4 regions of the Paraburkholderia sp. FT54 genome follow, and region 1 is predicted to be linked to each of the others. Evidence: riboswitches for the same ligand, from Rfam matches in the RefSeq annotation. Region 1 holds a riboswitch; each other region holds the start of a gene.
The links. A riboswitch is a leader RNA that binds a small molecule or an ion and turns the genes downstream of it on or off. The one in region 1 is predicted to bind cobalamin.
Positions count from the first base shown of each region.

Region 2: it holds a riboswitch for cobalamin, as region 1 does, so the genes downstream of both, RI103_RS15050 (TonB-dependent receptor domain-containing protein) here and cobA (uroporphyrinogen-III C-methyltransferase) in region 1, are expected to answer to the same signal.
Region 3: it holds a riboswitch for cobalamin, as region 1 does, so the genes downstream of both, RI103_RS31375 (CbtB-domain containing protein) here and cobA (uroporphyrinogen-III C-methyltransferase) in region 1, are expected to answer to the same signal.
Region 4: it holds a riboswitch for cobalamin, as region 1 does, so the genes downstream of both, RI103_RS25880 (oxidoreductase) here and cobA (uroporphyrinogen-III C-methyltransferase) in region 1, are expected to answer to the same signal.

Region 1 is NZ_CP134196.1:1,639,193-1,644,762, reverse strand. It holds gene RI103_RS26890 (cobyrinate a,c-diamide synthase) at 1-116, opposite strand, end outside; gene cobO (cob(I)yrinic acid a,c-diamide adenosyltransferase) at 120-722, opposite strand; gene RI103_RS26880 (cobalamin biosynthesis protein) at 719-1,177, opposite strand; gene cobA (uroporphyrinogen-III C-methyltransferase) at 1,174-1,947, opposite strand; cobalamin riboswitch at 2,185-2,437, opposite strand; cobalamin riboswitch at 2,505-2,786, shown strand; gene cobW (cobalamin biosynthesis protein CobW) at 2,975-4,066, shown strand; gene cobN (cobaltochelatase subunit CobN) at 4,073-5,570, shown strand, end outside.
Region 2 is NZ_CP134195.1:3,239,637-3,245,206, forward strand. It holds gene RI103_RS15045 (iron ABC transporter permease) at 1-982, opposite strand, end outside; gene RI103_RS15050 (TonB-dependent receptor domain-containing protein) at 1,022-2,914, opposite strand; cobalamin riboswitch at 3,005-3,262, opposite strand; gene RI103_RS15055 (ATPase) at 3,470-3,826, shown strand; gene RI103_RS15060 (cell division protein ZapA) at 3,823-4,137, shown strand; RNA gene ssrS (6S RNA) at 4,275-4,456, shown strand; gene RI103_RS15070 (EVE domain-containing protein) at 4,564-5,022, shown strand; gene RI103_RS15075 (SIMPL domain-containing protein) at 5,196-5,570, shown strand, end outside.
Region 3 is NZ_CP134196.1:2,610,451-2,616,020, reverse strand. It holds gene RI103_RS31395 (MFS transporter) at 1-117, shown strand, start outside; gene RI103_RS31390 (alpha/beta fold hydrolase) at 137-1,150, shown strand; gene RI103_RS31385 (hypothetical protein) at 1,254-1,694, shown strand; gene RI103_RS31380 (histidine phosphatase family protein) at 1,717-2,304, opposite strand; cobalamin riboswitch at 2,369-2,511, shown strand; gene RI103_RS31375 (CbtB-domain containing protein) at 2,550-2,771, shown strand; gene RI103_RS31370 (CbtA family protein) at 2,783-3,523, shown strand; gene RI103_RS39755 (transposase) at 3,869-4,240, opposite strand; gene RI103_RS31360 (hypothetical protein) at 4,137-4,619, shown strand; gene cyoA (ubiquinol oxidase subunit II) at 4,654-5,547, shown strand; gene cyoB (cytochrome o ubiquinol oxidase subunit I) at 5,551-5,570, shown strand, end outside.
Region 4 is NZ_CP134196.1:1,412,501-1,418,070, forward strand. It holds gene cobJ (precorrin-3B C(17)-methyltransferase) at 1-1,174, opposite strand, end outside; gene RI103_RS25870 (precorrin-2 C(20)-methyltransferase) at 1,171-1,902, opposite strand; gene RI103_RS25875 (precorrin-8X methylmutase) at 1,903-2,529, opposite strand; gene RI103_RS25880 (oxidoreductase) at 2,522-4,108, opposite strand; cobalamin riboswitch at 4,161-4,340, opposite strand; gene cbiE (precorrin-6y C5,15-methyltransferase (decarboxylating) subunit CbiE) at 4,425-5,570, shown strand, end outside.

The DNA.
Region 1 (5,570 bases):
AAGACGCACACGCGTCGCCCCAGTCGCCGATGGTAGCGTGCCAGACCCGCGGTGATCGTAGTCTTGCCTTGGCCCGAAGCGGGCGCGCTGATGAACAGGGCGGGGCACGCGGCCATCGTTCAGAACTCCACGCCGCGCTGCGCTTTCACGCCTTGCTCGCGATACGGATGCTTGACGATGCGCATCTCGGTGACGAGATCGGCCGCTTCGATCAGCGCATCCGGCGCGTGACGGCCGGTCACCACCACATGCAGCATCGGCGCGCGCGCGGTGAGCACCGCGAGGACTTCGTCGAGCGGCAGGTACTCGTACTTGAGCACCGTGTTCAGCTCGTCGAGGATCACCATCTGATAGTCGCCGCTTTCGATCATGCGGCGCGCTTCGTCCCAGCCTTTGCGCGCGGTCGCGATGTCGGCGTCGCGGTTCTGCGTGTTCCAGGTGTAGCCGTCGCCCATCGTGACGAAATCGCAGTTGGCGATCGCGCCGAGAAAGTCGCGCTCGGACGTGTGCAACGCGCCTTTGATGAACTGCACGACGCCAAGGCGCATGCCGTGGCCCAGCACGCGCACGGCCATGCCGAACGCGGCGGTGGTCTTGCCCTTGCCGGTGCCGGTGTTGACGATCAGCAGGCCTTTTTCGACGGTGGCGTTGGCCTGTTTTTTCTCGTGGCCTTCACGGCGCCGCTCGGTCATGCGTTGATGCGATTCGGGATCGGTCTTCATGGCAGGTTCTGTTCCTGAGTGTCGTTGTTTGGGCGTTCACGGTCGGCGTGTGCCGCGCTCGAAGCGATCGCCACGGTGACGCTGGCATGGACTGTCTTGCGAACGAGGAGGCGCGCCGGAGCCACATTGAACGCGGTCGATTCACCGAGCCTCGCCGTCGCGGCAAGTAACGCACACGGCTCGCAGACGCCGTCCACGCCGAGATGTTCGCGCACTGCCGCCGAAGGCTCTGCTACGGCCAGCGACGCGATCTGATCCACGCTGAACAACGTCAACGGCAGCGCATGACGTGCGCAGAATTCGAGCAGGCCTGCCTCGTGAGCTTTGGTATCGAGCGAGGCGACGGTGCGGATTTCGTCGAACGAATGCGCGGCAAGCGCGATGCGCACCGCGGCTTCGATCTGCTCAGCCGAACTGTGCAAACGGCAACCAATGCCGACGCTCAGGGTTCTCATGGCGCGTCCGCTCCATCCATGGAAGGCGTGGCGGCGTCGGCAGACGCGGCCGCGCGGGCCAACGCAAGCGACGCGACACCGCCGATCACCACGATCGCCGGCGAGCCGAGTCCGCCACGCGCGACAGTGTCGGCAAACTCGCCGAGGCGCGCGAGCACGTGACGTTGCTCGGGACGCGTGGCCGATTCGATCGCCGCGCACGGCGTATCGGCGCTCATGCCGGCCGCGAGCAACGCGCCGACGATGTCGTTGAGCCGCCGCATGCCCATGTAGATCACGAGCGTCATGCGCGTGGCCACGAGCGCGGCCCAGTCGGGTTCGCCGCTGCCCGCGCCGTGTCCGGTGACGAACACCACGCCTTGCGCGTGATCGCGATGCGTGACTGGAATGCCGATCGCCGCGGGCGCGGCGATCCCCGCCGTGATGCCGTTGATGATCTCCACCTCGATGCCCGCCTCGTGCAGCGCCTGCTGTTCTTCGCCGCCGCGGCCGAATACGAACGGATCGCCGCCTTTCAAACGCGCGACGCTGCGACCGGCCCGCACATGCTCGAGCAATTGCGCGACGATGCCGTCCTGCGGCGTGGACGGATGGCCGCCGCGTTTGCCGACATACACGACGAGCGCGTCCGCTCGCGCGAACTGCAACACCTCGGGATTCACCAGATCGTCGACCAGCACCACGTCGGCTTGCGCCAACGCACGGGTGGCCTTGAGCGTCATGAGTTCGACGTCGCCGGGGCCGGCGCCGATCAGCCAGGCGCGGGTCATCGCGGCGTGCATGGCGAGCGCCATGTCGTGACAGGCGAGGCGGGATCAAGCGCGAAGGGTCGCCAGTCGGCGGACTTTGGGGTCATGCAGTGCTACGGATTCAGGCACGGCGCAATGCGCGGCTCGCAGCGGTTCCACACAGAACCTGCATACGCGAGCGCGCCACGTCGTGCTTCAGCGCCTTCACATCCGTCCCTCGCGGATTCCGGCGGCCGGCGGCGCGATGTTGCCCTGAGGTTCGCCGCCTCCGCGTCTGGCCGGTATCCGGGCTGGCGGCCTCATGCGCTTTGCCTTCCCGTCCGCATTCGCTGGAATGTGCCGGACAGTGGCATCGAAAAAACGCATGCGCGGCGCAACAGAACTCAAGTTTGCGCCGCAGGTCGCTTACCGTTGCGGGGACAGCACAGGTTGAGCGCATGGAGCGCCGCCTGTTTCCCGTTTAACTGCACACGCGAATGCATGTGCGGGCACCAAACGCGCGCATACGATAGCACATGGCGCCCCGTCCGATAAGCGCTTGCGGCTTGTGTTTCCTTGACGGCACCGGGCCGCGGGCCTACACTCGCACGCACTTTGGTGCTCGTGTGCGCGCTCGTGCGCATGCAGTTAAACGGGAAACAGGGGGCCCGCCTGCCATGGATCGGGTCAACCTGTGCTGCCCCCGCAACGGTAAGCGAAATGTGGCGCTAAGTTCAGTTGATTAGCGCCGCGGAGCCGGCTTCGATGTCCACGCGCAAGGCCGCGTCGGCATATCACCACTGGGCGAGAAATCACTCGTCCGGGAAGGGGAAGCGGCGCTTTCGCCAGCCCGGATACCGGCCAGACAACGAAGGACAAACGCCGCGGGGATGCGGCGCTGCGTTCATGACTCATTCCCGCTTGCTGTTTTTCTGTTGTCGCGGCAACGCCGTCGTTCGTCCCCGTGTTTTGTTTTTGTCGTGGCTGGCTGGGCGCGTGCCCCGTTTGCCTGATCGATGTGGACAGACACGCCGGCGTGCACGTGCAACTCCTACGGATGGACCTCACGATGCAAACTCAAATGCGCAAGATCCCCGTCACCATCGTCACGGGCTTTCTCGGCAGCGGCAAGACCACGCTGCTGCGGCATATTCTTCAGCATGCGGGCGGCAAGCGCATCGCGGTGATCGTCAACGAGTTCGGCGAACTCGGCATCGACGGGGAAATCCTCAAGGGCTGCGGGATCGGTTGCGATGAAAACGGCGTCGAAACCGAAGGCCACTTGTATGAACTGGCGAACGGCTGCTTGTGCTGCACCGTGCAGGAGGAGTTTTTCCCGGTCATGGAAAAGCTCGTGGAGCGCCGCGACCAGATCGATCACGTGCTGATTGAAACCTCGGGTCTCGCGTTGCCGAAACCGCTGGTGCAGGCCTTCAACTGGCCGCAGATCAAGAACAGCTTCACTGTGGATGCCGTGCTCACCGTGGTGGACGGCCCGGCCGCGGCAAGCGGTCAGTTCGCCGACAACCCCGTCGCCGTGGACGCGCAACGCAAGGCCGATCCGAATCTCGATCACGAGTCGCCGCTGCACGAATTGTTCGAAGACCAGTTGTCCGCGGCCGATCTGGTGATTCTGAACAAGACCGATTTGCTCGACGACGCGCAGCAAAGCGCGGTTGAAGTGTCGATTCGCGAAGAAATTCCGCCGCAAGTGAAGATCGTGCGCGCGCACATGGGGCAACTCGATCTGCACACGCTGCTGGGCCTCGAAGCGGCATCGGAAGAAACGATCCACTTGCGCCACGATCACCACGGCTCCGCCGACGACGCCGACCACCATCACGACGAATTCGACTCGGTGGTCGTGCAGGCGAATGTGCGCTCTCGCGAGGCAGCGATCGCCGCGCTGCAAGGGCTGGTCGAAACGAACACGATCTATCGCGTCAAGGGTTTCGCGGCGCTGCCGGGCGCGGCGATGCGTCTGGTGATTCAGGGCGTCGGGCGCCGCTTCGACAGCTATTTCGATCGACGCTGGCAGGCCGGCGAAAGCGGTCCGAGCCGCTTCGTTCTGATCGGCGAGGACCTCGATCGGGCCGCGTTGCAGCGTGCGTTCGACGCGGCGCTAGGCGTGCCGTCGAGCGTCGAAACGCAACAGGCGTAAGCGCTCATGCATCTGCTGCGCACCACGCCGGGCGGCTTTGTCGACGATACGCAAGGCGTGATCCGTATCGATCAGCAGCCCGCGGATATCGTGGTGCTCAGCTCCGCCGACACGACGCTGTCGCTGCTGGCGAGCGTTTTTCCGCGTCTGGGTGAAGGTTTCCCGAGCGTGCGGCTCGCGAACGTCACGTATTTGCGGCAGCCGGCGTCGGTCGATTTCTACGTCGAAGATGTCTTGCAGCATGCACGCGTGGTGGTGGTGGATCACCTCGGCGGCGAAGCGTATTGGCCTTACGGCATCGAGCAGGTGGTGGCGCTCGCCGAGCGCAGGCAGCAGACACTCGCGATGTTCTCCGGCGATCTGCAGGAAGATCCGAATCTGCTCGCGCGCAGCACCGCCGATGCCGATCTGTGTCATCAGCTCTGGCGCTATCTGCGTGAAGGCGGCCCGCAAAATGCCGAGGCGTTTCTGCGCTGTATCGCGCATCGCACATTCGGTTGGGGGCGCGAGCCTGCGCCACCGCGCGCGTTGCCCGCCGCGACGCTCTACCATCCCGGGCGCGACACGCCGACCATGGCCGACTGGCAGGCGCGCTGGCGGCAAGACGCGCCGGTCGCGGCGATCCTGTTCTACAAGGCGCATCTGCAAGCGGCCAATACGGCCGTGTTCGATGCGCTGATCGACGCGCTGGACTCGCAAGGCCTGAATCCGCTGCCGATCGCGATTACCTCGCTGAAAGATGCGATGAGCCGCGACGTCGTGCAATCGCTGTGCGCGCAGCACGACGTCGCGCTGGTGTTGAACACGACCGCGTTCGCGGCGTCGGCGATCGACGATCCCGAGCCGCTCGCGCTTGCCGGCGACGCGCCGGTGTTGCAGGTGATCCTGAGCGGCGGCAACCGCGAGGATTGGGTCAAGGACAATCAAGGCCTCAATTCACGCGATATCGCCATGCATATCGCGCTGCCGGAAGTGGACGGCCGCATCATCACGCGCGCTATCAGCTTCAAGGGACTCGCGTACCGTTGTCCGCACACTCAGGTCGACGTGGTGCGTTATCAGCCGGATCTTGAACGGGTAAGCTTTCTTGCCGAGCTGAGCCAGCGCTGGTGCCATCTGCGTTCACTCGATAACGCGGACAAGAAACTCGCGCTGATCCTCGCCAACTATCCGATGAGCGAAGGGCGCATCGGGAATGGTGTGGGACTCGACACGCCGGCCTCGGTGGTCGGCATTCTGTCGATGCTGCGCGACGAGGGCTATCGTCTCGCCGACTTGCCCGCGAACGGCGACGCGCTGTTGAAAAAGCTCACCGAAGGCGTGACCAACGATCCGGTGGTGCGCGATCTGCGTCCCGCGTTGCAAAGCCTCGCGCTCGACGATTACCTCGTGCACTTCAATGCCTTGCCCGCCGAAACGCGCCAGGCGTTGAACGCGCGTTGGGGCACGCCCGAACAGGATCCGACGCTGCGGCGCGGCCGTTTCATGATCGCCGGCTGGCGTT
Region 2 (5,570 bases), on a different replicon from region 1:
GCAACTGCGCCGGCGCGATCACGGTGCGCGCGATCAGGTCCGCGCCCATCACCGCGACACCGCCGCTAAGCGCGGCGGCCGGCAGCAGCATGCGCTGATCGTTGCCGAACGCGAGCCGCAGCATGTGCGGCACGACCAGTCCGACAAAGCCGATGGTGCCCGCCGTCGTCACCGCAGCGGCCGCGGCCAGCGATGCCACCAGATACACCCGCAAGCGCAGCGGCATCACCGCGACGCCCAACGCCTGCGCGGCGGCGTCGCCACGCAGCAGCACATTCAGACGCGGCGCAGCCGGCACGATCGCAACCAGCACGATGACGAGGGCGGCGAGCGCCGTCCATGGCATTGCGCCGCCGTTGAGATCGCCGGTCAGCCAGAACAGCATGCCGCGCAAGCGGTTGTCGGGCGCGAGGTTGAGCAGCAAGGTGATGAGCGCGCCCCAGCCCGCCGCGATCACCGCGCCGGTCAGCAGCAAACGCGGCGACGTGTCCTGCGGTTCGCCGCGCCACAACTCGCGGCGCGCGAGGCCGAGCACCAGCAGGATCGACATGAACGCACCGGCGAACGCGCTCGCGTCGACGATCCACCATGCGCTGCCGGCGATCATCGCGACCAGCGCGAAGGTCGCCGCGCCGCCCGACACGCCCAACACGTAGGGTTCGGCCAGCGGATTGCGCAACAGCACCTGCAGCAACGCGCCGGCCAGGGCAAGCAACGCGCCGCAGGCGAAACCCGCCACCGCGCGCGGCAAACGCAGCGTGCGGACGATCTCGACGGCCAAGTCAGGCGTACCGGCAGACGGCGCATGCGGCGGCATCAGCGCCGCCAGCACGCGCATCGGCGCGAGCGACACGCTGCCCAGCGCAAGCGACGCCATCAGCACCGCCAGCGCGATTCCCGCGAGCGCGAGCCAGATCGCGGCCGCGCGCCTGGCGTTCATCACGCGCAGTGTTGCGGGCATCGAACTCGAGTGTCGGCTCATGGGTCGGCTCATCCGCGCGAACTCAACGAGGCGACTCGCTCACTGCTGCTGCCACCCAACCGTGAGATACGCACCGCGCCGCGGCGAGTTATACGAGTAGGCCGTTTCATAGTCCTTGTCCAACAGGTTCTGGATTTGCGCGGCCACGTACCATGCTTTCGTGATGTTGTAGCGCGCCGACAGATTCACCACGCCATAGCCGCCCAGTTTGCCGCTGCTGTCATTGCTCGGGCCGCTCACGATCCACTCGCCGCCGACGCGCCACCCGGCGATGCTGCGGTTCACCGTCAGCGCGCCGAAGCGCCGCGCACGCCGCACGAGGTCGGTATCGTTGTCGAGGTCGACGGGATTTTGCAGCGTCACCGACGCGCGCACGTCCGTCTTGCCGACATGGCCGCTCCACGATCCCTCGAGCCCCTGCACCTTCGCATGACCGACGTTCTCGGCCAGATAGATGCCGGGCGTCACCTGCTCGTAGTCGATCAGATTCGAATAGCGCGTCTGGAATGCGCTCAAGCGCATCACGCCGAGCGCATTCGATGCGTACTGCAGCGCGGCTTCGAGCGAATGGCTGCGCTCCGGCTGGATCGACGGATTGCCGCTGAACGGATAGTACAGATCGTCGAAGCTCGGCGCGCGAAACGAATCCGAATAGCTTGCGGTCACCTTCCAATGACCGGTGATGTCGAAGCCATAGCCGAGATAGTAACTGTTCGCTCCGCCGAAATCGGAATACTGGTCGCGCCGCACGTTGGCCTGAATCTGGTTGCGCCCAAAGCGTCCTGTATAGCCGACGAAGCCCGAATCCACATGCCGGTCCGGCGGCGCGAACGTGTCGGAGTCGAGGCTCTGGTCGAGATGCTCATAGCCGACCTGCAGCTTCTGCTGCGCGGCCAGCGCGAAATCGTTTTGCCACGTGTACTGGCGATTGTCGGTATCGAAGCGGCCGTTGTACACGCCGTTCGTGTTCGACACGCTGCGGTCGTCGCCTTCCGCGACGATCAAGTGCGTCGTCCACCAGTCGGTCAGCTTGCCGTTCGCGAACACCGAGACCTGGCGCACTTTGCTATACAGGTTGTTCAGATCGGTTGGTACGCCGTACGCATTGTCGTAGCTGTCGTTGCCGTTCGACTGAAAGTAGCTGGCGCCGGCGTCCCATTTGTCGTTGAACTTGTGGCGCAGCGAAGCCGAGATGCTCTCGTTCAGATAGCCGTTCGCATTCGGATTGGCGTTGGGCGCCTCCTGCGGATTGAGTGAAGAGAAGCCGTCGTCCTTCGATCGCGCGAGCGAAATGCTGAAGGTCGTGTTGCCGTCTTTATCCAATGCGCCGTTCACGCCCGCCTGCTGCGTTTGCGTGTGATAGCTGCCGTAGCCCAGCGAAAAATTGAAACGCGGCGGGTGGTCGCCGCCCTCTTTCGTGAACACCTGCACCACGCCGCCGATCGCGCCCGAGCCGTACAACGCCGACACGTTGCCGTTCACCACCTCGACGTGATCGGTCTGGTCGAGCGGAATCTGCGCGAGTTGCGGCGCGCCCAGGCTCACCGAATCGACCCGCACGCCGTCGATCAGCAGCAGCGACTGCGTCGACGACGCGCCGCGCAAGTAGAGGCTAGTCGTCGAACCAGGGCCACCTGTGCGCGAGATTTGCGCGCCCGGCGCGAGTTGCAGGAGGCCGGGCAGATCGGTCGCGGTGGTGTCGGCGATATCCTGCTGATCGAACAGCGACGTCTGCGGGATCGTGTCGGCGAGTGCTTGCGGCCCGCGCTCCGCGGTCACCACCACGGGCGACAGCACCGCCGAAGACGGCTCGGCAGCCGATGAATCCGCCGGCACGGACGAAGCAGATGACGAAGGCGCGCCTTGCGCATGCACGACGATCGGCAAGCCCGCGAAGGCGAGCAGCGCCGCGCGGGCGAGGGGGGACTGCATGGGATGAAAGTCCTGTGGATAGCGTGCGCGGCCCGCTTCCCCGCAGGCCGATGCGTAACGAGGCGCCCGCGTATTTAACATTGTCGCGCGTGACGTGCCTCTCCCTCTGGCCGGTATCCGGGCTGGCGACACATCGATTCCGCCTTCCCACGCGTGACGCGCAGTGGCACACTCGCGAGTTGAACTTCCAACACGCGGTCAGGATCGACTTGCATGACGAATGCGGTCGCTTACCGTTGCGGGGGCAGCGCAGGTTGGCGCGTTCAGGCGAACGGCGCGCCCTGCTTCCCGTTTAACTGCGCGCGCCGTTGAGAAGCGCACGCGGGCACCAGAGTGCGGGCAGTTTATGAGCGGACTCGGGGTCCGTCAAGAATGGTGGCGACGCAGGCCATCCGTTCTGTTAAGTGCAGGCTATTGTCCGACGCATGAGTACTTTTTCATCATAAGGTCGATAAAAGCCTGCACAAAGCGATGTTGTTACGTCTCGAAACGAGACAATTGTCGGAACCTGCGACATTCCGCGCTAAAATGCGATGTCTTTAGAGGACGCAGCAGATGCTCACCGAACTCGAAACACTTTCACAGAATATCGGCAAGCTGATCGCGATCAGCCAACGCCACAATGAAGCGCGACTCGCGCTCGAAGAGCAGCTCGCCCAATCGCGCGCCGACGTCGAAGCTACGCGCACGGAACTTGCACTGCTGCGCGAGGAACGAAACGCGTTGCAGGCCGAACGCGACGCGCTGTCCGCGAAGATCGACGACGCTCAGGTGCGCCTGAATGCGATCCTCGAAAAGCTGCCGCGTGCCCGTGCGCACAGCGAGCCGGACAACCAGCTCGATCTGCTCGAGCCCGCTCAGCACGAAGCCGAAGCCGCGAGCGACGTGACCCGCCACGGAGAAAATGCATGACCACCAAGCAGATCGAAGTATCGATTCTCGGCGTGCCCTATCGCCTTGCCTGCTCGCCGGAAACGGAAGCCGCGCTGCTCGAAACGGTCGCACGCGTCGACGCCGAAATGTCGAAGATCCGCAATAGCAGCAACGTGCGCGGCACGGATCGCATTGCTGTCATGGCTGCGCTCTCGCTGGCATCGGAACTGCTTAAGCTGCAATCGAGCGTGAGGCACGGAGAAGCATTTCCCGCTGAGGAAATCCGGCGTACAATGCATCAAATGAACGAACAACTAGGTACTGTGATTGAGCAGTACAGCATGCAGTAAGTATCGTGTGTGTGTTATCGTGCAGCCGGTCCTGAGATCGGCGGCGGATTCAAACGAAGTGCGTGAGCACAAGGCGTGCAAGATTCAGCAAACGTTTGAGTTCAATCGGTAGTTCGTCATTCAGCTTCATCGGTTTAGCTTCCCTGCCTGGTTCGCCAAGGTCATATATTCCTTGAACCAATGCCATGTGCACGGTTGCGGAAATTTGTAGCACGGGTGTGCGCGTCACTCTGTCTGATGTACCCGAAGTGTTGCTAACTGCGACCAATTCTGAACCCCCGGTTCAGGATGCCGGCCTAGCGGCTAAGGCGGGGACCTTATTTAGAACGGCATCGGACTTCGGTTCGGTGCCGTTTTTCTTTGGGCGCTGTTTTTTGTACGCCGATTTCTTCCGCATCTTCAACCTCTTAACGTTCAATTCGATTCATGCGCTACTGGCTAATGAAGTCCGAACCGGACGAAGCAAGCATCGACCATCTCGCCACCGCCCCGCGACGCACGTTGCCGTGGACCGGCGTGCGCAACTATCAGGCGCGCAATTTCATGCGCGACATGATGCAGGTCGGCGACGGTGTGCTGTTCTATCACTCGAGCTGTCCTGAGCCCGGCATCGCGGGTATCGCCGAAGTATCGTCCACCGCGTATCCGGATCCCACGCAGTTCGACAAGAAGAGTCCTTATTACGACGCGAAGTCGTCGCAGGAAACGCCGCGCTGGGTGCTGGTCGACGTGGTGTTCAAGAAGAAGATCCCTCTGATTCCGCTCGCCGCGCTGCGCGAACACGACGAACTCAAGGACATGCGCGTGCTCGCCAAAGGCAACCGACTGTCCATCACCCCGGTGACCGAAGCCGAATGGCGCTTCATCACCAGGCGGCTCGCTTGAGGTCGAGTCGTTGATGATGCGCGACGCGTATTCATGCACATGCAAACGTTAAAGCAACGTCGAAACAGGGAACCAAGCTCAGGTTACAAGCGCCTAACGGACTCGCAAACGCCGTGCCATTGCGCGGCGTTCGCTCCAATCGTGCACAAACTGTTCAAGCAAGGAGTCCAACAATGACGAAAAACACCGCACGTGCACTCGCTTTCGCTCTCGCATGCGCCGCGCCCGCCGCGCTCGCACTGACGCCGGCCATGGCGCGCGCGCAAAGTGCCGGGCAGTATCAGCCAGCCGGCGTGCTCTCGCTGAACGCACAGGCCAGCGCTGAAGTGCCGCAGGACGTGGTCGACATCACGCTGTTCTACGAGCAGGAAGCGAGCGATCCGTCGGCGCTCACGTCAACGCTGAACCAGCGCGCCGATTCGGCGCTGCAAAAGGCCAAAGGTGTGAGCGGCGTGACCGCACGTACGGGCTCGTTCTCGATCTATCCGTCCACCGACCGTGACGGGCGCATTTCCGCATGGCGCGGCCGCACGGAGATCGTGCTCGAA
Region 3 (5,570 bases), 970 kb from region 1:
AGTCTCACGCCCGCGTTCTATCTGATCTTTGCCGGCTTCGTGTCGCTCGCGATGGTGTACTTCACGCGCGCCGGACGCATCTCGGGCGGCGCGGCGGCGAGGCCCGCCACTCATTGATCAACCACGAGCTCATTGCATGACCCAGCCTTTCATGACAGATGACGAACGCGCGCCGAATGAGCATCCGGTCGCGGTCGTCGCAAGCCGGCATCTGCGCGTCACGACGCAAGCCGGAAGCGGAACCGTGCCCGTATTTTCGAACGATGACTGGCTAGCGCCGACGCGCGAAGTCCAACGCGCCGTGATTCTGATTCATGGCCGCCTGCGCAACGGCGACACGTATTTCGAACTCGCGCAGCGTTCTTGCGCGCTCGCCGGCGGCAGCGCGGCCGATACGCTGCTGATCGTGCCGCAGTTTCTCGCGACCGCGGATGTCGAGGCGCATGAGGTGCCGTCGTCCACGCTGCATTGGGACTGGACCAGCTGGATGGGCGGCGAGAACGCCGAAGGTCCGGCGCCGATCAGTTCGTTTGATGTGCTCGACGCCATTCTGCATACGCTTGCTTCGGGCGAGCAGTTCGCGTCGCTTGCCGAGGTGGTGATCGCGGGACACTCCGGCGGCGCGCAGGTCGTGCAGCGCTATGCAGTGGTGGCGCGCGACGACGCGTCGCTCGCGGCGCGCGGTATTGCGCTGCGCTATGTGGTCGCGAATCCTTCGTCGTACGTGTACTTCGATGCGATGCGGCCAGCGGCATCCGGCGAATTCGCGGCGTTCGATCAGGCGATGTGTCCGTCGTTCAATCGCTGGAAGTATGGGCTCGAGGATTTGCCCGCTTACGCAAGCGGCTCGGGTGACGCTGCGTCCGCTGCGGCGCTCGAAGCGCGCTATGCGCAGCGTGACGTCACCGTGCTGCTCGGCGGCGCGGATTGCGATCCGCAGCATCCGGCGCTCGACCGTTCATGCGCCGCGCAAACGCAAGGGGATCACCGGCTCGGGCGCGGACTGGCATTTGCGCGCTATATGGCGTTGCGGCATCCGGAAGGATTGGCGAAGCATCGGACGTTTGTGATCGATGGTGTCGGGCACGATGCGAAGGGGATTTTCGCGTCGGCGCAGGGGCTAGCGGCTTTGTTCGGGACCGGCCTATAAGGTGCGCCACCAAGGCACCGTCTTGAGGCAATCGGAGTGCACGGGCACGAAGTGTGCTGCCGCGCTAATGCTACCTGTGAGTGACTTCAAGGACCGCGCCGCCATGAACCGAACCCGATTGCTTGCCACCGCCTTTGCCGCTGCGTCGCTTGGCGCGTTGCTACCATGCAGCGCAAATGCCGATGACGCGCCTAGCCCGTGTACATCGCTGAAACGGATAGTGGCGGCCGCACCTGGCGGCCTCGCCTCGTTGACGCCGGACGACGGCAAAGGCGTCGCGCAACCCTACGGCGACGATGCGCAATGTTCGGCGAGCGGCGCTGCATATCAATGCACGTGGACGCCGCATCACGACGCCGGTTCGAACGCCGACGCGCTGCAAGCTGTCGCGGCGGACGTCGCATCGTGTCTGCCGGACGCGACGCATGATCAGAATTCGCCGGGACGTCAGCACTTTTATCTGGGCGCGAAGGGCAAGCGCACCGACATCACCGTGACGCCGACCGCTTCGAACAAGCTGCGTCTGGTGGTATCAGGCAAGTAAAGCAAGTCGCCGTGCGAAGCGGCTAGCGTGACGCTGGCCACCACGTCCAGCCGCGCGATGAGCACCGCAACTCGATCATCGAAAGCGGCGCGATTTCAATGTGCGGAAACACAACGGGCGACGCGCCGAGCACATACACGATCGCTGCCCGGAGCACCGGCGCGTGGGTGACGGCGATCACGTTGCGCGGACGGTTCGATGCACGATCCGTCGCGCCGTTGAGCGCATCAAGCCATTCTCCTACCCGCTTCACCAGTTGACTGAACGACTCGCCGCCATGCGGCGCGGCGTCGGGATCGAGTGTCCATGCGGCGAGGTCTTGCGGCGCTTCGGCAGCGAGTTCGGCGAGCCGCCGTCCCTGCCATATGCCGTAGTTCAGGTCCGCCAGACCGGCGTCGACCGATGCGATGAGGCCCAAGGCCGCTGCCGTATCGCGCGCGCAGATGGCCGGGCTGACGAAAGCGGCCGCGTTGTCCGCGATCGCGAAACGCGTGCGGGCGGCGTGGGCTTCGGCGAGACCGCGGGTGTCGAGCGGGTCATCGACGGGAAAACGGCCTGCCCGCTGGGCGGCGGTCGATGCGTGACTGACCAGTAACAGCCGTGTGTCCATTCCGTTCATGTCCTGTGAAGCCACGCGCCGAAGCCAGACGCGGGTGCGGCTCAAGCGTACGTTTTGCGTTGCCGGGTGCCGAAGTTTAGCGCGTAGAATAGCGGGACTGCGAAGCGCGGAAGCCGGTGAGAGCCCGGCGCGGTCGCGCCACTGTAATCGGCAGCACAAGCCGAAAGCCAGACCTGAGCTTCGCACCTATCCTATGCAATGACTATCGGGGCGCGTTACCCCAGGAGATGTCCATCATGAACGAAGCTGTTTTCGATTCAGCCAGTCAACCCGTTGCTCAACCCACCCCGATTCCGCTGCGCGAGTTGCTGCCTTGGGTCGTGTTCGGCGGTTTGCTGCTGTTGCTCGCGCTTTACTTCGTGGGTGCGGAACAGGGTGCCACTTCGCTGGTGCCGGGCATGTACGTGCATGAGTTCGTGCACGACGGCCGCCATCTGCTCGGCTTTCCCTGCCACTGACGGAGTCGACCATGGTTGGTAAATTGTTGGTACGCGGCATGCTTGCAGGCATCGCCGCGGGACTCCTCACGTTCGGCTTTGCCCGGGTGGTGGGCGAGCCGCAGGTCAATCAGGCGATTTCATTCGAAGAAAAAGCCGACGCCGCGAAAGGCGAGGCTGCTGAACCTGAGATCGTGAGCCGTGATACGCAGCGGGGTATCGGCTTGTTGACTGGCGTGGTGACTTACGGCGCGGCATTCGGCGGATTGTTCTCGCTGGTGTTCGCGTACGCCTATGGGCGCGTGGGCGCATTGAGTCCGCGCGCGTTGTCCGCGTGGCTTGCGCTCGGCGCGTTCATTGCGCTGGCGATCGTGCCGAATCTGAAGTATCCGGCGAACCCGCCTTCGGTCGGCGATCCTGAGACGATCGGGACGCGGACTGGTTTGTTCTTCCTGATGATTGCGATCTCGCTGGCGGCGATGGTGTTTTCGCTCAAGGTGCGGCGCCGTGCGGCTATCAAGCTTGGCGCGTGGAATGGGTCGATTGTGGGGGCGGTGGTGTTCATCGTGATCATCGCCGCGGTGCAGTTGTCGATGCCGACTATCAACGAGGTGCCGGAGGCTTTCCCGGCGGTGCTGCTGTGGAAGTTTCGCGTCGCGGCGCTGGGTATGCAGGCGATTATGTGGGCGACGATCGGGCTGCTTTTTGGGGCGCTGGTCGAGCGGAGTGCGTTTATGCGGGTGGGGGGAAGGTCGGCGGCGAAATCGGTTTGAGGTTTGGATTTGATGAGCGCAACCGCTTTGGTGGTTGCGCTCTGCGCTTTTTGCGCGTCGGCGCCGCGTTTCGCGCGCAGTGGTCAGGAAGGGTTCTGCTTCAAGGAGTTGGGGCGGTTGTGGGGTGGTTATCCACAGGCTTAGGAACAATTTCTGTGGGTAACTCTCGGAGGCGCTCAAACCTTCCTTGTTTGAAGCTGGGCGGCTGAACGATTGTGTACGCCACCAATCGCGGGGCGATCATTCTGGCCGCCACAGAGAACTTATCAGGTCCGGTCTTCGCCTGCCACCCCATCCGCAAATCAAGCCTCGCCGGCACGAGCACCCGGTTAATGCCCGGCAACTCTAGTCCCCGCTTACACGATCCCGGCCCACTCCGCCTGCTTCCATCAAGCACCGGAGATACCAGACCAATTTCCCATCGCAGCTATGCAGACGGTTGAACCGGTCCCGCTCGTGACGACGTCGGGCGGCTATGCGCTGGCCGATCAGTGCGCGCAACTCGTGGGCGGCCGGGATGGCCAGCGTATCCACGGCACGTTCCAATACCCCTGAATCGGCCCACGCCCAGAAGCACAGACGGCATGTGTCATGGAACGGGAAGCGAGTTGGCATGGCATTCCACGGGGAGCCAGTCCGCAAGACCCAAAGCACGCCATTGAACGCGCCACGCCTGTCGAGCCGTTGTGGTTTTTTTCCTTTTTTGCTCGCAGGCAATTCCGCCAGCAAGGCCGCAACACGCATCCATTCTTCATCCGTAATTTCAGATATTGATTTCACACAGCGCCCACGCGAGATGTTGCGAGCGCGTACGGTAAAGCAGGCCCGCAAGAAGATGCCTTGCGGGAAATCAGAAGAACTCAAATGTGCGGCACGCAGTGTTGCCCGTTCGCACAACGATGCCGCCCATGTCAACTATGCCCCGCGCAGGCACGGAATTCATTGGGAAACTGTGAAGGCGAAGCGCGGCGCAGTCTCGACGTCGCAACTTATCAAGTTTGCTTGTCGAAGGTCAGACTTTGCACACGGAGAGGCTCGTAAAATCCGTTGGAGCCTGAAGCGGCGGTTCGGTCTTTATGGCGGGAATATTCAGTAGTGTCTCAGGTCGGCTCAAGGAAGATCAGTTAAATATGGTGAATAAGAAGACCTTTGAACGGGTATTGATACCCTTGGGGGCAGGACTTGTCTCTTCTCTTTCCGGGTGCGGCAATCTTGATGTGCTCAATCCGAAGGGCAGCGTGGGCGTGGCCGAAAAGTCACTGATCGGAACGGCAACCATGGCGATGCTGCTCGTCGTCGTGCCTGTCATCGTCATGATCCTGGTGTTTTCATGGCGTTACCGCGCGAGCAATCGCAAGGCGGCATACGCGCCCAAATGGGCGCATTCCACAGCCATTGAAACCGTGGTCTGGACGGTGCCCACGCTCATCATTCTGTTCCTCGGCATCCTGACCTGGAACACGACGCACGAACTCGATCCGTACCGTCCAATTGAATCGGCCGTCAAACCGATCAAGGTCGAAGTCGTGGCGCTGGATTGGAAGTGGCTCTTCATCTATCCGGATCTAGGCATAGCCTCGGTCAACCAGCTCGCCTTTCCGGTTGGCACGCCCGTCAGTTTCAAGATCACGTCGGATTCCGTCATGAATTCGTTTTTCATTCCGCAGCTGGGAAGCCAGATCTACGCGATGGCGGGTATGCAGACGCAATTGCATCTGATTGCCGATCATGCGGGCGACTACGCGGGCATATCGGCCAACTATAGCGGGAAAGGCTTCTCGGACATGAAGTTCCGGGCGCTCGCCGTCACGCCTGATCAGTTCAATGCATGGGTCGAGAAAGTAAAAACCTCGCCACAGAGGCTCGATATGGACAAATACAGCTTGGTTGCGCAGCCGAGCGAGAAGCAGCCGGTCGATTATTTCTCGTCGGTCGATCCGAAGCTGTTCCACAACATCATTGCAAAGTACAACAACGGCAATGTCATCGATTTGCAGAACAGCAAATGCAGTACTAAGGGGTAGCACATGTTTGGAAAACTGACACT
Region 4 (5,570 bases), 230 kb from region 1:
TCACCACCGCGCGTCCCTCGCTCGCCAGTTCGAACGCATGCCGCGCGCGTTGCAGTTCCTCGCGATTGTCCGTGCCGTGCACGCGCTGGTCGGCGCGCAACGGGCCGGCCATTTTCACGTAGGTGTCGTAGCCGAGAATATCGGTGGCTTCGTTGAGCGCCGTGCGCGCGGCGGGCACCATCAGATCGGCGCTGCCGGGGCCGAGGCCGATCACGGTCAGACGGCCACGCGCGCGGCCGATCGTGGCGGGATCGATGGCGAGCGGCGTCAACGCCAGCGCGACGCCTGCCGCCGTATCGTCGTGCAACGTCTCATAGGGAACGCGCAGCGCGGCATGCAGCAGATTGCCCGGCGGCTCGCCATCTTCGGGACATGTCAGCGCGAAACGCAACGGTACGTTCAGGTTCGCCGCGGCTTCGGCAAGTGCCGGATCGGCCATGCGTTCAGAAGAAGCCAGCAATGCCGCGAGCGAAAGCGGCGCGAGACCCTGTGCGTCCAATGCCTCGTGCACACGCGTCGCGATCTCGGCATCCACGGCGCTCACCGCCGCGACCACGCTGCGGGGATGAATCACCAGCTCATCGTCGCGTCCGTCCCAGGCACGCGGCGTCACGCGAATCGCGAGACGCGCCGAAGCGGAGCGGGGCAGTTGCGCGTCGTCGAGCCACGGCGCTTCGCCTTCGATACGCGTGCTTTCACCGGCCAGCAGATCCGACACGAAGCGTTTGCCTTGCCCGATGTCGGCGAGCGTGTAGCCGTCGGGCGGATTGAGCACGCAGGTGCCGAAACGCAATTCGCCGCTCGTCGTGATGGCGGGCGACACGGCCAGCATCGCGGCAATCTCGCGCGCCATCAGGTTGACGCCGGCGAGACCGCCGAGCAGCGGCACGACTGCGCTGCCGTCTTCGGCAACGGCCAGCACCGGCGGCTCGACGCCCTTGTTGAACAACGACGGCCCGACGCAACGAATCACGATCCCGGCCGCGCACAACGCGACGATCGGCGTGCCGCGCGCATACAGATCCCGCAGATGCGCGCCGAGTTCGCGGTACGACACGTCCGCTTCGACGCGTCCCTGCAGCGCATGCACCTGGCTACCGGCATACAGCGCCTGAATGCGCCGCGCCGTCGCCAACGCGCCCGCGCCGAGGATCACGATCGCCGGCGCGTTCATCCTTGCCATTTTTCCCCCGGCACCACGAGCAGCGAAAAGTACGGCGACGCCATCGGATCCACTTCGGCGAGCGGCACGATGCGTTGATTGCCCATCGTCGCGCGTTCGACATACAACGCGCGGTCCGCGAGACCGAGTTCGCCCAGCACGCGCCGCACCTTGTCGAAGTTGCGGCCGAGTTTCATCACGACGGCGGCGTCGGCATCGGCCAGACGCCGGCGCAATTCGTCTTCGGGCAGCACGCCCGAGAGCACCGACAGGCTCTGGTTGCGATACACGAGCGGCGCGCCGAGCACGGCAGCGCCGCCGAGCATCGAGCAGACACCGGGCACGACTTCGCTTTCGTAGCGAGCCGCGAGCCGGTCGTGCAGATACATGTACGAGCCGTAGAAGAACGGATCGCCTTCGCAGATCACGGCGACGTCGCGGCCCGCGTCGAGGTGAGCGGCGACCACTTGCGCGGCGGTGTCGTAGAAGTCGGCAATGATCGCTTCGTACGAAAGCGGCGGTTCGAGCGCTTCGGTGGTGACGGGATAGACCAGCGGCAGATGCTGTTGCGCGTCGTGCAAGTGCGCCTCGATGATGCTGAACGCGTTGCCTTTCTTGCCCTTCGCGACGAAGTACGCGACCACCGGCGACGCCTTCAGCAAGCGCAGCGCTTTGAGCGTGATGAGTTCCGGGTCGCCGGGGCCGACGCCAAGTCCGAACAAACGTCCTTGCGCCGTCATTTATTCGACCTCCGTGGCCAGCGCGTTCACGGCGGCGGCCGCCATCGCGCTGCCGCCGCGTCGGCCTTGCACCACCACGTAGGGCACGCCGCGACTATCGTCAGCGAGCATGGCTTTCGATTCGGCGGCGCCGACGAAGCCCACTGGAAAGCCGAGAATCAGCGCGGGTCTGGCCGCGCCGGCGTCGAGCATATCGAGCAGATGAAAGAGGGCGGTCGGCGCATTGCCGATCACCACGACGCCGCCCGCCAGATGCGGCCGCCACAATTCGAGCGCGGCCGCCGAGCGCGTATTGCCGAGTTCGCGTGCGAGCGACGGCACGTCCGGATGCGCGAGCGTGCAGATAACCTCGTTGTTCGCTGGCAGCCGCGCACGCGTGATGCCCTGCGCGACCATGCCGGCATCGCACAGGATCGGCGCGCCGTGTGCGAGCGCCGTGCGGCCCGCCGCGCCCGCGCCTCCGGAAAATTGCAGATCGTCGATCACATCGACCATGCCGCACGCGTGGATCACGCGCACCGCGAGTTTTTCGAGGTCGGCGGGAACGCGCGACAAGTCGGCCTCCGCGCGGATCGTCGCGAAGGATTGGCGATAGATCTCCTGACCGTCGCGAAGGTAATCAAGCATCGGTATCACTCCGGGCCAGGCGTGCGAGCATGTCGGCGGCCTGGTCGATCGTCAGTTGGCGCGCGACGCACTGGCCGAAACCGGGCTGGCCGTCGCGTCGATAAAGGTCGTAGAGGCCGGGCGCGGCAGCCAGCAGCGTGTGCGGCGCGCAATGCGCGGCGGCGCACGAGCGCGCACAGCCGCTCAGATGCACGTCGACGCCTGCGGGCAGGCGGGCCGCCAGACGCAGCGCGTCGGCCTTGGTGTCAGCGAGGCCCCTGGCGCAGCCGGTCGATCCGGCGCAGGCGATCAGGCGCGTGATGGCTTGCGCGGGATCGCAGGCGAGACTGAGTGCGGTCAAGCCGGCCAGCACGGCGGGGACGGCGTGCGTTGCGACGTCGGGTAACAGCACGCTTTGCCAGGGTGTCAGGCGAAGCGTGCTATTGCCGTGCTGCTGCGAAAGGGCGGCGAGGCCGCGCAAGGCGTCGGCGTCGAGGCGTCCGAGCGGCGGCTGGCCGCCTGCGTGCCAGGTTCCGGGCACGCGTTGCGCGTGGGCGCCGAGGCGGAGGCTGGCGTCGGCCGCGGTGCCGCGATGCCAGCCGGCTAGCTTCGCGTTTCGCGTCAGGGGGAAGTCGAGGTATCGCTGGGCGTGGTGCAGTAGCGCGTTAGCGCAATGCGCGGCCAACAGGTGACGCATGCGCGTGGCGTCGGCGGCGGCGAGGTCGAGAAACGTGAGCAGCAGCGCGCGTACCAGTGCGGGGACTTGTGAAGGCAGGATTGCGGCCAACGCGCCAGTGCTGTCCGTGGGCGCTTTTTCAGCCGCGCGGGGAGGACCGCCATGTTGGCTTTGCGATGGCGAGCCGGTGTTTCCATTTTCGCGCTCAGGCGGACAACCGGCCAACCCGAACACAAATCGCACACCATCCGCCTCGTTCGATGCCGCCAGCCACACATCATGCGGATGATCCACTCTCGCGAGCCGCTCGCCGCCGTCCAGCAGCAGCGCGAATTTCGGCGACAGCGCCGCGAACCGCGCTTCGCTTTGCAGCAGACTGAGCAATTCGGCGCACAGCGGCCGTGTATCGCACAGTGCGAACGGATCGCGCCCGGCAGCCGGGCTGATCATCACGTTACGTACGTCGTCGGCTGAGGTTGCGGTGGGTGCGCGAGTGGCATCGGCGGCGCTCCTGGCCACGGCGCTCGCCACGTTCGCGTTCACGGCGTTCTTCGCCATCATGGTATCCGCGGCGCGCTGCGCGCCCGTCGCCGGCCCAAGGCCTGCGTCGAGCAAAGCCGCAATCAACGCCGCTTCCTCGCCACGCTTCACCCCACGCAGCTGCAGATTCGCGCGATTGGTCAGCTCGATCACTCCGGCCGCGTACCGCGCGCTGGCCTGGGCGACCGCCCGTGCCTGCGCCGCGCTCAACTCGCCGCCTGGCAGTTTGATCCGGCAAATCCCGCCGTCGCGCGCGGCGACGATGCGCAGCAGCCCCGGACACGCCGAGGGCCGCGGCGTGCTGGCCGCGTCGGATGAAACGGTGGAAGGCGAAGCTTGATTCAAGACGGACACCGGTTTAGCGTCGCGCGACGGCCCGAGCATGCCGCGAGGCGGGCATTGCTGCGGCATCGGTACACCCCGCCCGATGTTGGCTGGCACGAACAGTCTCGCCGGCAGGTCTCCTGGCTGGCAGGTCATGGTCCGCCGCGGCCTTCCCGGTCGAACCAGTGGCGCGGAGCGCAGGCGGACTCGCTGCATACAGTTGCGGGGGCAGCCACAGCGGCACTGTGTTCCCTCTTCGGCCCCGAAGGGCACCGGCGGCTGTATTATGCCTTTTTTCGAACAGCACAACGAGGCTGGACGCTTTGATCGGCGTGGCACAGCGCATTATTTGAAGACACAGAATGAGGATGGATGCATGCCGGCCTGGCTGACGGTGGTGGGCATAGGCGACGACGGCTTCGCCGGTTTGGGAAGGCCCGCGCGGCGTGCTTTGCTGGAAGCGTCGGTGGTGTACGGCGGCGAACGCCATCTGGCGATGCTGCCCGCGCGCCTCGCCGCGCGCCGCGCCGCGTGGCCGCGTCCCTTCGACCTCGCGCCGTTGCTGGCCGAGCGCGGCGGCGCGGTGTGCGTGCTGGCGAGCGGCGACCCGATGCTGTTCGGCGTCGGCGCGACGCTCGCGCGGCAGTTGCCGACTGGCGAGTTGCGGGTGCTGCCCGCGCCGTCGTCGTTGTCGCTGGCGGCCGCGCGCCTCGGCTGGCCGTTGCAGGACGTCGCGACGGTGTCGCTGGTGGGCCGGCCCTTGCCGACGCTGAACGCGCATCTGCACGACGGCGCGCGCGTGTTCGTGCTGAGCGCGGACGGGCGCACGCCGGCTGCGCTCGCGGAACTGCTGAATGCACGCGGTTTCGGCGCGACCCGCATGTGCGTGCTGGAACACCTTGGTGGCGAGATGGAGCGGCGCATCGACGGTCGTGCGGATCAATGGTCCGCGGGCGAGGTGGCCGCGCTGAACCTGATCGCGCTCGACTGCCGCGCCACCGAAGGCGCGCCGCGTCTGCCGCTGACCTGCGGCTTGCCCGACGACGCCTTTCGCCACGACGGTCAGTTGACCAAGCGCGACATGCGTGCCATCACGCTCGCGCGCCTTGCGCCGACGCCCGGCGAATTGCTGTGGGACGTGGGCGCGGGCAGCGGCTCGATCGGCATCGAATGGATGCGCGCGCATCCGGCTTGCCGCGCGATTGCGATTGAAGGGCACACAGAGCGGCAGCGCTTCATCGAACACAATCGCGATGCGTTGGGCGTGCCGGGCCTGCAGCTTGTGGCAGGCCGCGCGCCCGAAGCGCTGCAGGGACTGCCGGTGCCGGACGCCGTGTTCATCGGCGGCGGCGCGACGGTGCCGGGCGTGCTGGAGGCCTGTTGGGACAGTCTGCGCGAGGGCGGCCGGCTGGTCGCGAATGCGGTCACCTTGCAAGGTGAGGCGGCGCTGGCGGCATGGCGCGAGCGGCACGGCGGGACGTTGACGCGGATCGCGCTCGCGGATGCGCAGCCGCTCGGCGGT